DNA from 3 places in the Nonomuraea sp. NPDC050691 genome. Region 2 is predicted to be linked to each of the others. Evidence: predicted binding sites of a transcription regulator. Region 2 holds the regulator's gene; each other region holds the start of a gene.
The links. The regulator LexA, encoded in region 2, represses DNA repair genes until DNA is damaged. The targets are predictions, from matches to a motif close to TCGAACANNTGTTCGA.
Positions count from the first base shown of each region.

Region 1 (6,137 bases), on a different contig from region 2:
GCGAGGGTTTGTGAGTCTTGGCCATGGGTCTGTCGTACCCATGCCACCGGTGGTCCCATACTTGAGTGATGCGGTTGACCGAGTTCTGGAGACGGATGCGCGCCCATTTCGGCGACGCCTATGCCGACTCCTGGGCCCGCGACTACGTGCTGGCGCCGCTGGACGGCCGCACGGTCACGCAGGCGCTGGCGGAGGGCGAGAGCGCCAAGACCGTCTGGCGGGCTGTCTGCCAGGTGGAGGACGTGTCGCCGCAGCTGCGGTGACCTGAGACCGTCACCCTCGAGTGGGCTCCGCTCCCCTACGTCACCGGGGCGGCATGTCGCTTGGCATGGGGCGTCTCCGGCCTCACCCGGACCTCTCGCCTCGCCTGGGACCTGGTACGTCGCACGAGGGCGTGTTTCTTCGTCGGGGCCTGTCACCTCAAGCGGGATGTGTTACCTCAGGCGGGGTGTATCACCTCAGGCGGAGCGTGTTATCTCGCGGGCGGCGTGTCGAGTGTCTGCCGCAACGCGCCGGCCGTACGCGCCAGCTCGTCCACGCGTCCCTGCCCTCCGGGTGCCCACAGGAAGATCCATCCGCCGCGCGAGGGAGTGGCGAAGATGATCGTCTGCCGCCCGGTCTGCGGATGCCACACCCAGAGCATCGGATCGTCGCCGCCGATCATGCGGCTCACCAACCCCTGCTCGGGCAGCAGCTCGGCGAGAGCCTCCAGATGGGCGCGCCGCTCTCCGGTGTACGTGCCTGACACGTCGCCGCCTCCAACCCTCTACCCTTGAGTCTCCCCAGCTCATGACGCCTGGCAACCCGCAGATCGCAAACCACTGCACACGCGAGCGAACCCGGACGTACCGTCGCGACGCACTCACACAGCGCCCCGATCGAAGCCGCCGAACCAGGCGGAAACAGGCGCGAACGCGACACGATCGGGCAGGGGGCGAGAAGACGGGCGAGCGGGGGAAGACCGCGAGCGGACGGGGGAAGACCGGCGGGCGGCGCGTGACGAGCACGCTCCGGCCGGTGTCCGTCAGTCCTGTGACAGCGAAGGCTGAGCGTGTGCCATCGAAGTTCGAGTGTCGGAGCGAGCGCGATGGTTATCCAGGTTGGAGAACCCTTCCAGCAGGTCAGAGGACGATGATCTCTTCCTTCACGTAGGCCAAGTCGACCGAACGCGGCCCGGACCCAAGAAGAACCGAGCGTGCGGAGAGCGCCTCGAGGTCGTCAAGAGCGCGTCGCAGCAGTCCGACATGTGGCGTTCAAGTGATCTTGCTGGTGGGGGCGGCGGTGAACCGTGGCCCGCCCTTGACGGGGCCACGGCGGCTGGATTGCGGTCAGGCCTCGATTGGTGCTGCCGCCCTGGCGGCCTGCTCGATCTTCGCGCAGTAGGCTGCACGGGCTTCCTCGTCGATCTGCTTCTCGTGTTCGGCGCGCAACCCGGTCCGGCCGTCGAGGCCCTCGCGCAGGATATCGGCGTGCCCGGCATGCCGGGTGGACTCGCCGAGGACATGGACCATGATGGCGAACAGGTTCGTGTGCCAGGCCGGCGTTGACTCCGGCCACCACGGCACGTGGCCGGGGGCGTCGAGGGGAAGCTCGTTGATCGTCGCGTCCGAGTGTTCCCACGTGCGCCGGTAGAACCCGATGATCTGATCGCGGGTCTCGTCCTCGGTCGCCCACAGATCGCTGCCGTTGGAGTCCTGCCACCGGGGCAGCGGCTCCGGGGAAGGGCGGTCGAAGACCTCGCCGAAGTACCTGGCCTCGACGGTGGCCACGTGTTTGACCAGGCCGAGGAGGTTGGTCCCGGTCGCTGTCAAAGGTCGGCGAACGTCGTATTCGGACAAGCCGTCGAGTTTCCAGAGCAGCGCCTTGCGGTCCCGCCGCAGTCTCCCGTGCAGGTTGTCTTTCGCGAGATCGTCGATCATGGGTCACCATCCTGTCAGTCTGCGCCGGTGGGCCCAGGTTGCGAGCTGCCTGGCGTCGGCTCCGCCAACTATCGCTCACAGCCGCACTGGCCGCCGCTTTCATAGCGGCGGCGACAGTTCGCCACCGTGCTCGCGCTCACCCGGTGCCCGGCGGCCGTCAACTCGGCCGCCTTGACCTCTCCCGGGACGTCAGCGACCGGGTCGGCGCATACTCCGGTTTCGGCTCGGCAGCCTCGGGTGCATCCGGTGGCAGTCCGTGCAAGACCTCCAGGACGTGGTTCTCCCACCACAGTCCCTTCAGCACCGGTGCGGCAGCGTCTCCACCAAGGACACCGCAGGCAGCGGCCCCCGTTCTGCGCCGTCGATGATCTCGAACTCGTCATCGGCGAAGAGCAGGGCCGGCGGCACCGACCGGGGCCGGCCACCGAGCTGAGACAGCGTCACCGCGTGGCCCGAAACCACCAGTACGACGCGGACCTGGCCATCGAAGCGCACCCGCTCGCCGACCATCAGATGGGCCGGACGCGCCAGGTGTCACGAAACTAGTGGCATCAACCTCCGGCGACAATGATCAGCATTCGCCGTCACAGGACACCCGCCCCCGGACGCTCCCGGGCCGCGTGTTACCGGTGTGATCGAACAGCCGTTCGGCTACCATGGAAAACGCCGGGGACCCCGCCTCCCCGACACCCCGCAGAAAATGTCGGTGGCAGGCCGTAGCTTTCACTCGACTGAATCGGACCACGACCCTTCAGGGGGAGCTCCCATGGCTATCAACGACCGCGAGAAGGCCCTCGAGACCGCCCTCGCCCAGATCGAGCGGCAGTTCGGCAAGGGCTCCGTCATGCGCCTCGGCGATGACGCCAGGGCTCCCATCGAGGTGATCCCCACCGGCTCGATCTCCCTCGACGTGGCGCTGGGCATCGGGGGTCTGCCCCGTGGCCGCATCGTCGAGATCTATGGTCCCGAGTCGTCCGGTAAGACCACGATCGCCCTGCACGCGGTGGCCAACGCGCAGCGGGCGGGCGGCATCGCGGCGTTCATCGACGCCGAGCACGCGCTCGACCCGGAGTACGCCAAGAAGCTCGGCGTCGACACCGACGCCCTGCTCGTCTCCCAGCCCGACACCGGTGAGCAGGCGCTCGAGATCGCCGACATGCTGATCCGGTCCGGCGCCGTCGACATCATCGTCATCGACTCGGTGGCCGCGCTGGTGCCCAAGGCCGAGATCGAGGGCGAGATGGGCGACAGCCACGTGGGTCTGCAGGCCCGCCTCATGTCCCAGGCGCTGCGCAAGGTCGCCGGCGCCCTCAACAGCACCGGCACCACCGCCATCTTCATCAACCAGCTGCGCGAGAAGATCGGCGTCATGTTCGGCTCGCCCGAGACCACGACCGGTGGTAAGGCGCTCAAGTTCTACGCCTCGGTCCGCATGGACATCCGCCGCATCGAGACCCTCAAGGACGGCACGGAGGCGGTCGGCAACCGCACCCGCGTCAAGGTCGTGAAGAACAAGATGGCCCCGCCCTTCCGGGTGGCCGACTTCGACATCCTCTACGGCGTGGGCATCTCCCGCGAGGGCGGCCTGATCGACATGGGCGTCGAGCACGGCTTCGTCCGCAAGTCCGGCGCCTGGTACACCTACGAGGGCGACCAGCTCGGCCAGGGCAAGGAGAACGCGCGCAACTTCCTGAAGAACCACCCCGACATGGCCAACGAGATCGAGAAGAAGATCAAGGACAAGCTGGGTGTGGGTCCGCGCCTCGACGCCCCCGCCGAGGCCGCCCCGCCGGCGCCGGCCGCGCCCGCTCCCACGGGCCGCGGCTCGAAGGCCGCCGCCACGCCGAAGCCCGGTGACGTCTGATCGGTCCGCCCATGACTGAACACCGGCCATCGGCCGCGCCATGAGCGGCAACGACCCGGCGCCCCACGATCGCGACTGGGGCGCCCGGCCAGACCTCCCGCCGTCCACCGCCGGCCGCAAGGGCAGACGCGGTCAGCGGGACTCGTCGGCCGGGTCCGGGGCGGGCTCGACGTCCGACTCCTCCCGGTCCGGCCTGACGTCCGGCTTCTCCGAGGCCGGTTCGACGTCCGGCTTCCGTTCCGGTGCTTCGGCCGGGTCCCGTTCGGGCTCGGCGAGGTCCCGTTCCGGCTCGGCGGGGTCCCGCTCCGGTTCATCGTCGGGCTCCCGTTCCGGCCGCCGTTCGGGCGCCGACCGGGACCGGAACCAGGAGGGGACGAGCGGTCGGAGGCGAGGCGACTCGTCCGGCGACGGCTCGAGTGCTTCGCGAGGCCAGGCGTGGGGTGACGTACGCGATCAGGGGCGGAACGCTTCGCCGTCCGTGGACGGCTGGCCTTCCCTGGACGAGTGGCAGGAACAACGCGCCCAACGCGCGGCCGCCGCCACCCCGTCCGACTCCGCCCCCCACCACGAAGATCACGAGCAGCCCCTTCACGAGGGCGACCCCCACCCCCAGCCCAGCACCACACACCACCAGACCGAACCCTCAGGCCCACTCGCCGACCCCGCCCCCGCCCACAGCAGCGGCGTCGATCCCGCGGCCCCGGCCTGGGAAGCCCAGCCATCACCGAACATCGCCCCTTCGCCGGAGACTGTCCCCTCGGAGCCCTGGCGGGGCACGGAGCCGCAGGACACTCAGCCGTCCTGGGTGGCCGACCCGTCGTGGGCGACCGACCCCTCGCGGCCGTCATGGGGGCCGCAGGACACTCACCCCTCTTGGGGAAGCGGGCCGTCATGGGCAACCGACCCCTCGGAGGGTCCGCGGGGTGCGGAACCGCAGGACACACAACCTTCTCGGGGAAGCGGGGCGTCGTGGACGACCGACCCCTCGGAAGGTCCGCGGGACACGGAGCCGCAGGGCATTCACCCCTTTTGGGGAAGCGGGCCGTCGTGGACGCCTGAGCCCTCGAAGCCTCGGTGGGGTACGGAGCCGGGCGACGCTCAGCCCTGCCGGGAAAGCGAGGCGTCGCGGGCGGCTGAGCCCTCGGGGCCTTCCTGGAGTACGGAGTCGCAGGACGCTCAGCCCACGTGGAGGGCGGAGCCGTCGTGGGGCGCGGAGTCTTCCTCGGCCCTTGGGAGCGCCTGGGGATCCACGACTTCGTCGGACGCGGAGCCGCCCCTCGACACTCGTCACTCTTCCACTCCCGGGGTAACCGCGAGCAGCGACCACCCCGCGAACAGGGAATCCTCTTCGGGCAGCGGGCCCACCGTGAGTCGCGAGCCCATTGCCGGTGCGGAGCCCACCGTGAGTCGCGAGCCCACGACGAGTGCGGAGCCCGCCGCTGACTCTGCCAGTTGGGAAGGGTCCTCCAGCAACTCCGACAGCTCGGAAGAATTCTCCGCCGACTCCAGCGGCTCGGAAGAAGCCTCTCGCTTCGGCCGCCAGGAAGGGGCCACGGCCAACTCCGACAGCTCAGAAGGGGACCTGGCCGACTCCAGCAGCTCGGAAGGGGGGCCGGCCGGCTCCAGCGGCTTGGAAGGGGCAGCCTCCGCCAACTCCGGCCATCCAGAAGGGGCCTCTGCTGACTGGTCGCCGTGGTTCGCGCGCTCGGAGCCGGATGGCGGAACAGCGGCGGCGAGCACCGAATCGCCTCAGGACGATTGGGCCGGCGACAGCGGGGACGACAACGCATCGGGACCCCGCGCGAAGGGGCGAGGGCGTCGGTCCGGAAAGGGACGCACCCGAGATGGCCGTGGAGGGCGCGGAAAGCGGGCAGCGGGGGCGGACCGGGGCTGGTTGCCGGACGGACCCGACGAGGGCTCGCCTGCGGCAACCGCGCCACAGGCCGACCCCGAGGCGGTGGCGCGAGCCATCTGCCTGCGGCTGCTCACGATGGCGCCCAAGACGCGCGCCCAGCTCGCGGAGGCACTTCGCAAGCGTGACGTACCAGACGAAGCGGCACAGGCGGTGCTCGACCGGTTCTCCGAGCTGGGCCTGATCAACGACGAGGCGTTCGCTGAAGCCTGGGTCGACTCGCGCCACCACGGCCGCGGCCTCGCCAAGCGCGCCCTGGCCGCTGAGCTGCGCCACCGCGGCGTCGACTCCGAGACGGTGAACGAGGCCGTGGAGCGGCTCGACCCCGACCAGGAAGCCGAGACGGCCCGCCGCCTCGTGGACCGCAAGCTCGCCTCCACCCGCAACCTCGACCCGCAAACCCGCACCCGCCGCCTCGCCGGCATGCTGGCCCGCAAGGGTT
Region 1 covers NZ_JBFAIA010000015.1:57,796-63,932, reverse strand. The annotation lists gene AB0H81_RS09420 (hypothetical protein) at 1-25, opposite strand, end outside; gene AB0H81_RS09415 (DUF3046 domain-containing protein) at 69-263, shown strand; gene AB0H81_RS09410 (hypothetical protein) at 473-748, opposite strand; gene AB0H81_RS09405 (DinB family protein) at 1,329-1,919, opposite strand; gene AB0H81_RS09400 (hypothetical protein) at 2,217-2,429, opposite strand; gene recA (recombinase RecA) at 2,686-3,783, shown strand; gene AB0H81_RS09390 (regulatory protein RecX) at 5,741-6,137, shown strand, end outside.
Region 1: the regulator LexA is predicted to act here: its motif matches at 2,555-2,570, upstream of recA (recombinase RecA).

Region 2 (6,137 bases):
TAACTGCCCGAGAAGCCATGACCGCGCGAGAAGCCGTGGTATCGCGGAAAGCCATGTCATGGCGACAAGCCGTGAGCGCGCGAGAGGACGGCGGCGCCGGCCGGCGAGCCGTGACCGCCTGAGAAGCCGTGACCGCGCGAGAAGCTGACGCCCGCATCGAAAGTGATGACCGCATGAGCAGCCGTGGCACTGTGAGAAGCCGTGGCCGCGTGGGCGGCCGTTCTGGTGCCGAGCCAGAAACCGCACAGGGACAACAGCGCCGCCATCAAGATCATGATCGCTGCCCGCCCTCGGCGCGTCAGCCGCACCGGGGCAGCCCGCCGCCCACAAGCCCCGCGCGAGGCCGCCCGCCGCGCGGACGCTCCGCTCCCGGGGGCCGTCCGGCCAGACGCGGCCCCAAGCGGATCCGTCCACCCGTCCCTCCGCCGCGAGGACCCCGCCCGGACGGATGCCAGCCGCCCGCCCTTCGCCCGAACAGATGCCTTACGCGTATCCCTTCTCCCCCGCTCACCCGCACGGCCCTGCGTCCTCCCCGCAGCCCCACCGGTCTGCGCGGCCCCCCGGGCAGCCCCATCGGTCTGTGCGAACCCCCGGGCGGACCCACCGGTCTCTGCAGTCCCCCGTGCGGACCCTCGCCCCTGCGCAGTCCCCGGCATAGCCATAGGGCTCTTCCCCAATCCCCGGGCAGACCCACGCCCCTGCGCAGTCGCCCGCACAGCCTCACGGCCCTGTGCGCTTCTCTGCTCACCCCCACGGCTCCGCACAGCCTCCAGCACCCGCAACGGCCCGCGCACAGCTGCTCCGCCCGGGACCGGCTCACGCACCGGGCGGGTCCCCTTCCCCTCTCGGCTCTCGACCGTCACCGGCCGCTGCGCTGCCCCTGCGCCCTGTACTGCCCCGCCCCCTCGACCGGGTCCGGCGGATCCGCTGCGACCGCCCTGCACGATCGAGCCGACACGAGCCACCGGCGAAGCAGCGGCCGCCCTGCCGCCAGGCACGGCCGACAGTCGCGCACTCGGCCGGGACCCCCTGCCGCGCCCCCGGGTGTCCCCGCCGCTCACCGCCGAACCGGTCCCGGCCGGCCGGGAAGTCCTCGCCGCCTCACCCTGCGCAGCCTGCCTGCCTCGTACCGTCGATCGGTCGCCCCTGGACGATCCGTCCCCTGTCGCCGCCCCACCCCTATGGGCCGGGTCGCCGCTGCCCTCCGGACGCCCCTCGGGAAGATCGAGGTCGTCGGCCTCCGGTCTGGGCGGCGGTACGAGCCACAGTTGAGGTCTTCCCGCGGCAGAGGCACGACCGGCCTGGCGGCGGGCCGCCCTCACCTCGGCGTCCGGCAACACCCCGTCGGTGTCCGGCGACACCCTGTCCCTACGCGAGCCGTCCTCCCGCATCCGAACCCCACCCCTCGAAGTGAAACCCGCGAACCGCCCGGCCATACGCCAGGCCCGATCGCCCCAACCGGCGCGACACCCCGGTCCGCCCTTCATGCGTGGCACGCTCGATCGATCCGCCCCACACCAGACGATCCACCGACATGACGCGTCGGCTTCTCGCCTCCTCACACGCCGGCCGCTCCTCCAAGGGCGGACACAGCCGGCCTCACCACCACCCACCGCACGGGCATATGCTCACCGCCCACTGCGCCGGCGCTCGCCTCACCACCGTCCGACGCGCTGACACCCGTCTCACCGTCCATGCGCCAGCGTTTGACTCACCGCCGCCCATCGCGCCGGCGTTCGCCTCGCCGTCGTCTGCCGCACCTGCGTTTGCATCTCCACCGTTCTCAAGGCGGCCGTCCGCGGCCCGGCCTCTCGTGATGCGACCGTTTCCGCCAAAGATCCGCGCGCCCCCGCCCCGCACGCCCGCGACCGGCACACCCCCGATCCGCTCGTCCCGTACGAACTCGATCCCCACATCCCGTACGTCCTCGATCCGCGCGGCCTCGATGCACGCAACTTCGGCGCCCGTACCTTCAGTGCGGCCGGTCGCGCTGCGCCTACTCCTGGCTCGAACGTTCCATGGTCCGGCCGCGCGCCCTGTGCCCCTGCGCACCGCCCCCGCGCGCAATGCGCCTCGGGAGCGGTGGCGCGCCAGATGTGGCCGGTGGCGAGATGCCGCTCAGACGGTGAATTGCCGTCTAAACCAGTACAAGCGCGAATACTGAACGCTTTGCCCACGCCTGCGACACCTTCATCATCCCCACCAACGTTCTTGATCGCGTTTGTACGGCCCGCCGCCACGCTCGGGCGCCCGGCGTCGTCGCTGGTCATGTCCGCAGCCGCAGTGGTGTGCACGACTGACCTCCCACGCCGTCCCGGGGTCCGAGAAAAAGACCCAATAAAGATCAGCAAATCGAACACGATGTCGATCGAACTCCCGTACGATGTTGTACACCACGGCACTGATAATTTCGAGGACGACTCGAACAATTGTTTGAAGATGATCTTCAACAGCGATACGGTCGCTGTGTGCGACATGGAGACCACGGACCGGGAGGACCGGCCGGAACGGCAGGCCCCCGGGCGAGGAGGAGAGCATGAGCGAGCGAGATGACGCAAACGGGGTCACCGACCTCGCGGTGCGCCGGCGCGACTCCCTGGGCCTGACGCCCAGGCAGCGCAAGATTCTCGAGGTGATCCGAGACTCGGTGCAACAGCGCGGATATCCGCCGTCCATGCGTGAGATCGGCGAGGCCGTGCAGCTCACCAGCACGTCCAGTGTGTCGCACCAGTTGACGGCGTTGCAGCGCAAGGGCTATCTGAGGCGCGACCCGCACCGGCCGCGCGCCCTGGAGGTGCGCCTGCCCGGCGAGCCCGCGCTCTGGGTCGACCCCGACGCCTCCTCCACCGTCGAGCCCACCGTGAGCAGGCCCACGGCCGCCTACGTGCCGCTGGTCGGCCGGATCGCCGCCGGTGGCCCGATCCTCGCCGAGGAGAGCGTCGAGGACGTCTTCGCGCTGCCCAAGCAGCTCGTCGGCGAGGGCACCCTGTTCCTCCTCCAGGTCGCCGGTGACTCCATGATCGAGGCAGCCATCGCCGACGGCGACTGGGTGGTCGTCCGCCAGCAGCCCGTCGCCGAGAGCGGTGACATCGTGGCCGCCATGATCGACGGCGAGGCCACGGTCAAGACCTTCAAGCGCAAGGACGGGCACGTCTGGCTGGTTCCCCACAACCCCAACTACGACCCGATCCCCGGCGACGAGGCCAGCGTCCTGGGCAAGGTCGTGGCGGTGCTCCGCCGCCTCTGACCCGTTCCGATGCCGACGGCTCCCCGGGCACGCACTCGGGGGGCCGTCTCAGCCCACCCTCACGAGCGAGCCGGACATCCTCCTCACCGGCTCTTCATTCGCGCCATTTCGCGCCATTCGAGGGGCCGATCCAGTAGTACACCGCCCTCCCAGGGGCCGTACTGAGTACGTCGCCATCCCAGGGGCTGCACTGAGTACCGCGCCCTCCCAGGGGGCCGCGCCGCCGTCCCAGGGGCGGACTGAGTACGCCATTTCAGGGGCAGATCAGGTACGCCGGAAAGAGACAGCGGGAAGGTGCGCCGCTGACCGCGAAGCTTGTGTGCCAGTGATGCGACACTCCGCCGGCCTTGACTGCGGCTTCCCTTGAGCGGGGTTGACGGTCGTCATGCCGTCGGCGCTGCGGCGCCGGGCACGGGCCTCTGGGTGGCGGCCCAACTGGCCAGGAGGCGGAGTTTGTCCTCGGAGTCGCTGCCTGGTTCCGTGCCGTAGGCCACCAAGGTGAGGTCGTCGGCCGACAGGTTCAGGGATTCGTAGGTGAGGTGCAGGTCGCCGACCACGGGGTGGTGGAACGGCTTGGCGCCCTGGTGGTGCTGGCGGACGTCGTGGCGGGCCCAGCGGGTGCGGAAGTCCTCGCTGCGGGTGGACAGCTCGCCGACCAGGTCGGTGAGGGTCTTGTCGTACGGGGCGCGGCCGGCCTGGTGGTGCAGAAGGGCCACGGTGTCGTCGGCGGCGCGTTCCCAGTCGCCCCAGAACTGCTGGGAGCGGGGGTCGAGGAAGATGAACCGGGCGTGGTTCGGGGTGGCGCCGCGGGCGGCGTCGAACATGGGGGCGTACAGGGCACGGCCGAGGATGTTGGTGGCCAGGACGTCGCCGCGGCCGTTCATGATGAACGCCGGTGCTTCGGTCATGGCGTCCAGCAGCCGCTGAACGTTGGGCCGCACGGTGCGCGGGACGGGGCGGCGCCGCCGCCGGGAGCCCGGTCCGGCGGCGCGGGCCAGATCCTCCAGGTGGGTGCGTTCTTCGTCGTTCAGCCGCAGCGCGCGAGCCAGGGCGTCCAGAACGCTGTCCGAGACCCCGGACAGATCACCGCGTTCCAGGCGGGAGTAGTACTCCACGCTGACCCCGGCCAGCTGGGCGACCTCGGCACGGCGCAGGCCCGGCACCCGGCGGGTGCCGTAGGAGGGCAGCCCGGCCTGCTGCGGGCTGATCCTGGCGCGGCGGGAGGTCAGGAACTCACGGATCTCGCTGCGGTTGTCCACCTTCTCCAGGCTAGGCGGCCTTCCCTCTGGCAGGGGTGCCCTGTCAGTACACCTTTCACCAGTGCCTTCCATGCCGCTTGACCAGCGCTTTTGATGGGTAGCGGCTCGGGGGACCGAGAGGCTTCGAGCCGGGCACGCCCGCGGGCGACCGTGGGGAACAGAGAATCCGAAGGAGTGAAGGTCATGCGTGGTGTGGTGATGCACGCTCCCGGCGACGTCCGGGTGCAGGACCTGGACGACCCGCAGATCATCGAACCGACCGACGCGATCATCCGGGTCACGGCGACCTGCGTGTGCGGGTCGGACCTGTGGCCCTACCGCGGCATCGAGGAGGTCCACGACCAGCCGATGGGCCACGAGTACGTCGGCGTGGTCGAACAGGTCGGCAGCGAGGTCAAGACCGTCAAGCCCGGCCAGTTCGTCGTGGGCACGTTCGTCGCCGCCGACGGCACCTGCGAGATCTGCCGCTCGGGCTACCCCTCCTCGTGCATCCACCGGGTGTTCATGTCCCTGGTCGGCACCCAGTCCGAGCGCGCCCGGATCCCCTATGCCGACGGCACCCTGGTGGCCACCCCCGGCACCCCTGAACCCGACCTGATCCCCAGCCTGCTGGCCGCCTCCGACGTCCTGGGCACCGGCTGGTTCGGTGCGGTGGCCGCCGAGGCCGGCCCCGGCAAGACGGTCGCGGTCGTCGGCGACGGCGCGGTCGGCCTGCTGGCGGTGCTGGCCGCCAAGCAGCTCGGCGCCGAGCGGATCATCGCCATGAGCCGCCACGAGACGCGCCAGAAGCTGGCCACCGAATTCGGCGCCACCGACATCGTCACCGAGCGCGGCGCCGAGGGCGTGGCGAAGATCAAGGAACTGACCGGCGGGCTGGGCGCGCACTCGGTCGTCGAAGCGGTCGGCACCCACGAATCGATGCACCAGGCCGTCGGCTCCGCCCGCCCGGGTGGCCACGTGGGCTTCGTGGGCGTCAACCACGACGTCACCCTCAGCGGAGAGGACCTCTTCTTCTCCCAGGTGCACCTGCACGGCGGACCGGCCCCGGTGCACCGGTTCCTGCCCGAGCTGATCGACCTCATCTGGCAGCGGAAGATCAATTCCGGCAAGGTCTTCGACCTCGCCCTCCCGCTGGAAGAGGCCGCCGAGGGCTACAAGGCCATGGACGAACGCCGCGCCATCAAGGCCATCCTGCACCCCTGACCCGCCACGACCGCCGCCCCCTGGAGCGAAGGTGGGCGTGCTCGCGGCGCAGGGTCGTACCCCATGGCAGGTCCCGCAGGTCGCGGGTGTTGTCGCGGCCGGGCCACGCGAGGGCGGCGGTCATGTCTCCTCCGGCGTATCGGGCCGCCTCCGAGGGCCTCACTTGGCGTGCCCCCGTGCTCGTCCGGCCGGCGCGGACGCCCCCCGAGCCGCCGGCGGGCGCGGACGCACTCCGAGCCGTCAGAACGCGGAAATCTACAATGTCCCCGTGAACTACGCATTGGGCCCAGATGACTTCAAATCCCGCAACGACGGGTTGAAGTGGGCCAAAGCTGCCCCCGGTGTCATCCCCGCCTGGGTCGCCGACATGGACATGCCCACCGCTCCCGCCGTGGCCGAGGTCCTCAGGCGGCGCGCCGAAGGCGACC
Region 2 covers NZ_JBFAIA010000117.1:9,884-16,020, reverse strand. The annotation lists gene AB0H81_RS30965 (hypothetical protein) at 57-275, opposite strand; gene lexA (transcriptional repressor LexA) at 2,537-3,247, shown strand; gene AB0H81_RS30955 (helix-turn-helix transcriptional regulator) at 3,631-4,506, opposite strand; gene AB0H81_RS30950 (zinc-dependent alcohol dehydrogenase family protein) at 4,690-5,709, shown strand; gene AB0H81_RS30945 (aminotransferase class I/II-fold pyridoxal phosphate-dependent enzyme) at 5,978-6,137, shown strand, end outside.

Region 3 (6,137 bases), on a different contig from region 2:
GGCAGGTCAGCGGCGGGAGCACGAAGGCGGCGGCGTCATCGTGTCCGGGATGGAGGACGATGACGACGTGCTGACCCCCGTGGCCGTCCGCGACGACGCGGAGGTCCTGCCGGGTCACACCGGCCACCGCCTCGGCCGGAGCGCCGGTCGCGTCCAGCAGGGCGACCGCGGCCGCCTCCGCCGTGTGGCCCTCGGCCGCCAGCTTGGCGACGCCCAGGCGCAGCGACCGGCGTTCGTCGCGGGTGAGCGTGACCGTCCCGCTCGTGGTGGGGGCAGGGGCCGCCCTGGTGTGGTCGTCGTGACCGGCCCGGATGGAGCCGGCCTCCCAGGCGAAGTGGTAGAGCGAGGTCAGGGCCGCGTGTCTCCTGCTCACCGTCGCCCTGGCCAGGGACCTGCCCGGACTCTGAGGCAGACGACCGGCCAGGGCCGCGTCACAGTACTGGCGGACGTGCACCCCGGTGGCGTCGAGCAGGGCGAGGCCCGGATGGCCGGCGCGCAGCCAGCGCAGGAACGAGGCGAGCGTCCGCAGGCGGAACCGCCGGGCGCCGTGTGAGGGGGCTTCGTGCAGCCAGGCGGCCACCGTGCGCCGGCTGATCAGACCCAGCCCGTCGACCAGGTCGATGTCGGCCCCGTCCACGTCACCGCCGTCACCGGGGCGGCGACGCGGACGCAGACCGCCGATCTGCCCGACACTCGCCACCCGTACCGCGGAACCGGCCGTCCGGGGCTTGGGGAGACCGAGGGGATCCGAGTCAGAGGCGCCAGTCATGCTGTGGATCTTCTCATGGGGGCGCGTTCGCCCGCTCGACCGGATGGCTTCTACGCTGCTCCGATGAACGTCGAGTTCAGCGGCGACATGTGGCTCTGGAGAGGGCCGGCCCCGTGGCACTTCATCACCGTCCCGGACGAGCGTCACGCGCTGCGCATGGCCGGCGCCGCGGTGAGCTACGGCTGGGCCTGATCCCGGTCGCGGCCCAGATCAACGGAACCCGGTGGAAGACCTCACTGTCCCCCAAGGACGGCAGTCATGTGGTGCCGGTGAAGGCGGGGGTTCGCCACGCTGAAGGCTCGACATGGGGGACGTGCTGACCGTCGATGTCCGAACCGATGCCGGGTTCGGCCTTTCGCCCTTCCAGGACGCCTGCGGACGCCCCATCTGATCACCAAACAAAGCCTCAAAAATCCACCCAAGACGGCTACACATGGGCCGAGCCGGGGAATTGCGGGATCAGAAGGACGTGACGCTTCCATGCTGAAGCACCATGACCAGCAGGGCGGCCACCAGCGTGGCGATGAGCACCCAGCTGATCAGGATGATGACCGTGGAGCGACGCGGCCTCCGACTGAGGGGCCCCTGGCCGGCGGCCTTCGCCTCGTTGCGGCGGACTCGCTCGTTGAACGACTCCAGCCGCGCCACGAGACGGGGATCGTCATCGACGAGGTGCCGCTCGATCTGTGCCAGCAATCGCTCCTCGTCCTGCGACCAGGCCATGGATGCACCTCCGGAACGCAAGCTCTGTGCGGGTGTTCTGCCCAACCCTGAAGATCATTAGCCCCCGCCCTGTCAGGTAATTGCCGCCTCTTTTCCGTTTGCGATCACGCTCGAACTTCTGTTCTAATCAGTGGCATGCGCTGGGACAACCTCCGCCTGACAGCCGCGAATGCGGATGATCCGGTCGTGCCGCTGTTCGCCCGTGGAGCGGTCACGCGCACCTTCGACACCCCCGAGTTCCGGGGCATGACGTTCTACGAGATCCACGCCCGCTCGATCATCAACCGGGTGCCGGCCGCCAGCCGCGTCCCGTTCGAGTACACGATCAACCCCTATCGGGGGTGCGGTCACCGCTGCGTCTACTGCTTCGCCCGCAACACCCACCGCTACCTCGACCTCGACACCGGGGCGGACTTCGACTCCAAGATCGTCGTGAAGGTCAACTCCGCCGACCTGGCCCGCAGGGAGCTGGCCGCCCCGGGCTGGCGGGGGCAGCACGTCGCCATGGGCACCAACGTCGACTGCTACCAGCGCGCCGAGGGCCGCTACCGGCTCATGCCAGGCATCCTGGGCGCGCTGCGCGACGCGGCCAACCCGTTCTCCATTCTCACCAAGGGCACGCTGATCCTGCGCGACCTCGACCTGCTCACCGAGGCGGCCGAGGTCACCGAGGTCGGCGTCAGCGTGTCGGTCGGCTTCATCGACGCCGACGTCTGGCGCTCGGTCGAGCCCGGCACCCCCGACCCGCGGCGGCGCCTTGAGGTGTGCGCCACCCTCAACGAACGCGGCATCGGCTGCGGCGTGCTGATGGCGCCGATCCTGCCCTATCTCACCGACTCCCCGGCCCAGCTCGAGCGCACGGTCAGGGAGATCGCGGAGGCGGGCGCGACGCACATCGCGCCGATCGTGCTCCACCTGCGGCCGGGAGCGCGCGAGTGGTGGCTGGCGTGGCTCTCCCGCGAGCATCCGCGTCTCGTGCCGCGCTACCTGGAGCTGTACGGCAGGGGCGCCTACGCGCCGCGGGAGTACCAGCGGCGGATCACCGAGCAGGTCAGGGGCCTGGCCGAGCGCCACAAGGTGGGCGCCGCCACCTCGCGGCAGAGGCGCCGCATCGGCCCGCCCTCTCCCGCGGCACCGCCCGCCCCCGCCGACCCAGCGCCGGAGCAGCTCAGCCTGCTCTGACGGGCTTGAGGCCGCTGGGACGGATACCGTTCCGACTCACTGGTGATGCTATGTCGGGTTTCGGGGCTGAATGGGTATTAAGCGGCTTAGTGTGCCGTTCGGGCACCATAGCCACACGGGGGAAACCATGGCAGACACCAAGAAGAAACCGGCCACCAAGTCCGGCAAGTCCAAGAAGGAAGCGATCAAGACCAGCAGGCAGGTCAAGGACGCCAAGAAGGACACCCGCAAGCCGGACGAGGCCTAGCCGGTGACCTGAGGGGCAGCCGCGGCCACGTCCCGGCTGCCTCACCCCCCACCGGGACGTCACGCCATCCCGGGACCGCATCCGGCGACGTCGATGCAGCCTTCGCACCGAGGCGCCCTTCCCCCGGCGCACCTTCGCCCCCAGCACAACCTTCGCCCCGGCGCTCCCCGTATCCGGGTTCACCGGGAAGCCGCCGGCCACCTGGTTCAGAGGGACGGCCGGCGACCTGGCTCGGGGGGCGGCCGACCACCTGATGCAGGGCGGCCGGCCGACCACCTGCCAAGGGACGTCGAACCACCTGGTGCGGCGGCCGTCGGCAACCCTGCGCCGGGCGGGGCCGTCGGCCACAACTCTCAGGCCGGACGACCACGCCACACGGAACCCACACACTGGGCCTTCAGACGGGACCTTCAGCGCGCCAGGGTCTCGGCTCGATCACCGATGCAACCTTAAGAGTATTTGCGGCGTCTAATGATCATAGGTGGGGATAGTGCCACGGGGATGAATGGTGCACTCCGCCGAAGCGAGACAATTAGCCGGTGGTGAGAGCGGCTCGCCACCGGCCACGTGTGTTGTGACACTCTCAAGTCAAGGGGGACCCCGCAGGTGCGCGCACTGGCACGCAAGGGCAAGTCGGCGATGGTCAGACTGTACAAGGGCTACAACCGGCGCAAGGTGCGCAAAGCACCGCCCCCTTCCATTCATCAGGTGCGGATCCTGCTGCTCCACGCCAACGGCATGGGCGGCACGATCAGGACCGTGTTCAACCTGGCCAGCTACCTGGCGCGCGAGCACGACGTGGAGATCGTCAGCATCCTGAAGGAAGCCGAGGAGCCGTTCTTCCCGATCGACCCGCGGGTCAAGTTCCGCTTCCTGGACGATCGGCTGGACCCGAGCGCGGACCCGATGCGGGCGATGCTGTCGAAGATGCCGAGCCGGTTGATCCCCAAGGAGGAGACCGCCTACCACCGGTTCAACCTGTGGACCGACCTCAAGCTCGCCCGCTACATCCGCTCCCTCGACACCGGCGTCCTCATGGCCACCCGGCCCGGGCTGAACCTGGCGATGGCCCAGCTCGCGCTGCCCAGCGTCATCACCGTCGGCCAGGAGCACGTGGCCCTGCGCACCCAGGTCGAGCCGATGCAGGAGCTCATCAAGTGGCGTTACCGCCGCTTCGACGCGCTCACCACGCTGACCAAGGCCGACCTGCGCGACTACCGCAACACGCTGCCGAAGAAGCCCAGGCGCCTGGTGCGGATCCCCAACGCCGTGCCCCCCATGGGAGGCGGCACGGCGGACCTGAACTCCAAGGTGGTCGTGGCCGTCGGCCGCATGACCCGGCTCAAGGGCTTCCACCGGCTGATCACCGCGTGGGAGACGGTCGCACAGTCGCACCCGGACTGGCAGCTGCGCATCTACGGGGCGGGACCGCAGGAGGACAACCTGCGCGCCCAGATCACCGAGGCCGGCCTCGAGGGCAAGGTCGTGCTGCCCGGCCCGACCTCGGACGTGGGCGCCGACCTGGAGAAGGCCTCGATCTTCGTGCTGAGCTCGCGGCACGAGGGCTTCCCGATGACGATCCTGGAGGCCATGGCCAAGGGATTGGCGATCGTCAGCTTCAACAGTCCGCACGGGCCCAAGGAGATGATCACCGACGAGGTGGACGGGCTGCTCGTCAAGCCCCGTACCAACGCCAACCTCGCCGCGGCGATCATCCGGGTGATCGAGGACGAGGACCTGCGCCGCCGGCTGGCGGCCGGGGCTCTGGAGACGGCCCGCACGTACGACGTCGACGCCGTCGGCGCGCAGTGGGACGCCCTGCTGGAGGAGCTGCTGGCCCGCCGCAACGGCACGTACGTCAAGCCGGAGCCCCCGGCTCCCACCACCACCGACCCCCAGGACGCCTCCGGGCCCCGGGAGGTCTCCGAGGCCCGAGCCGGCGACGCCCGTGACGACGCCGACGACGCCCAGGACGAGAACGAGGCCGGGGACGACGACTTCCGGGACTCCGAGGACGCCCGGGACGAGGACGAGTCCGGCGACGACGAGCGCGACGAGAGCGCCGGTCCGGAGGAGGGCGTCCGTCGGCTCGACCGTCCCGGTGACGTGCCGGGCCGGGGTGCTTTCGAGCCGCGCCGCCAGACCGTGAACGAGGCCACCGCCCCGTCCGCGTAGCGCGACCGGCCCGTACGACGCGACCGTTCATGACGCGACCGTTCACGACGCGCCGGACCGCGCCCCGGCCGGCGCGGCCAGGTCGGGCGCCCGACGACAAGAGTGGCGCCCGCTCGTCAGCGACCGTTCGCGCCACGCCAGGCAACGCCCTTGGCGCGGCACACCGGCCGGCCACTGTTCGCGATGCGCCCGGCCACGACCACCCGCGCGGGAGGCGACTCCCGTGCGGGCCCGCACGACGCCAGGACGTGCCACCACGGGCGCGACGGCGCCTTGAGGCTTCCGCCCACGCCCACGTACGTCCGTCCCGCGGAGAGCGCGCGGCCGCCGGCCAGGCGTGACCGGCCGGTTGGGGCAGCGTCACACCCGGCCGGGCACTCGACCGGTTGCGCCGCCTCGTCGGGCCACGCCTCCCAGCGCTCGCGCGGCCCGGCTCGTCCGGTCACGAACAGCATGGACGAGCCCGGGCTGAGCAGCCCGCACAGCACGCCCGCGGCCTTCTCCCTGGCGCCTCCCTGGTGCGCGACGTCACCGAGCGGACGCCTCGAGATCCTCGACGAGCACCCGCCACCCGCCGGCTCTCCCGCCTTAAGTGTCGAAGTCGGCTATGCCGGGAATCTCTCTAGAGATCTGTGCCCAACACCCGTCACCCCCCATCGGAGGCGTGCTTGAGCACAAAGGACACGGTCGCCCTCATCGCGGGAGGCGTCCTCGTCATCTCCCTCTTCGGCACCGCGAAGGGCACCCAGGCCACCCACGGCACCGCCGCCAACACCGCCACCAGCCCACTGGCCAACCGCGGCGGCACCCGCCCCGGCCTCGCCCCCATCACCTCCGACGCCGACCGGGCCGCCGCCCGCAGGCTCATCTCCCGGCTGCGCGTCAAGGGCCGCGGCCCCGCCACGGGGTACACGCGCACCCGGTACGGCGACAACTGGGCCGACACCGCCCCGAGCGTCCCGTACGCGGGCAACGGCTGCCGCACCCGCGACGACCTGCTCGCCCGCGACGGCCAGGACGTCCGCTACCGCAAGGGGTCGC
Region 3 covers NZ_JBFAIA010000041.1:41,212-47,348, reverse strand. The annotation lists gene AB0H81_RS17915 (hypothetical protein) at 1-769, opposite strand, end outside; gene AB0H81_RS17910 (hypothetical protein) at 833-961, shown strand; gene AB0H81_RS17905 (DUF1905 domain-containing protein) at 952-1,089, shown strand; gene AB0H81_RS17900 (DUF3040 domain-containing protein) at 1,229-1,492, opposite strand; gene AB0H81_RS17895 (Rv2578c family radical SAM protein) at 1,628-2,674, shown strand; gene AB0H81_RS17890 (glycosyltransferase family 4 protein) at 3,528-5,096, shown strand; gene AB0H81_RS17885 (hypothetical protein) at 5,213-5,584, opposite strand; gene AB0H81_RS17880 (HNH endonuclease family protein) at 5,765-6,137, shown strand, end outside.
Region 3: the regulator LexA is predicted to act here: its motif matches at 1,603-1,618, upstream of AB0H81_RS17895 (Rv2578c family radical SAM protein).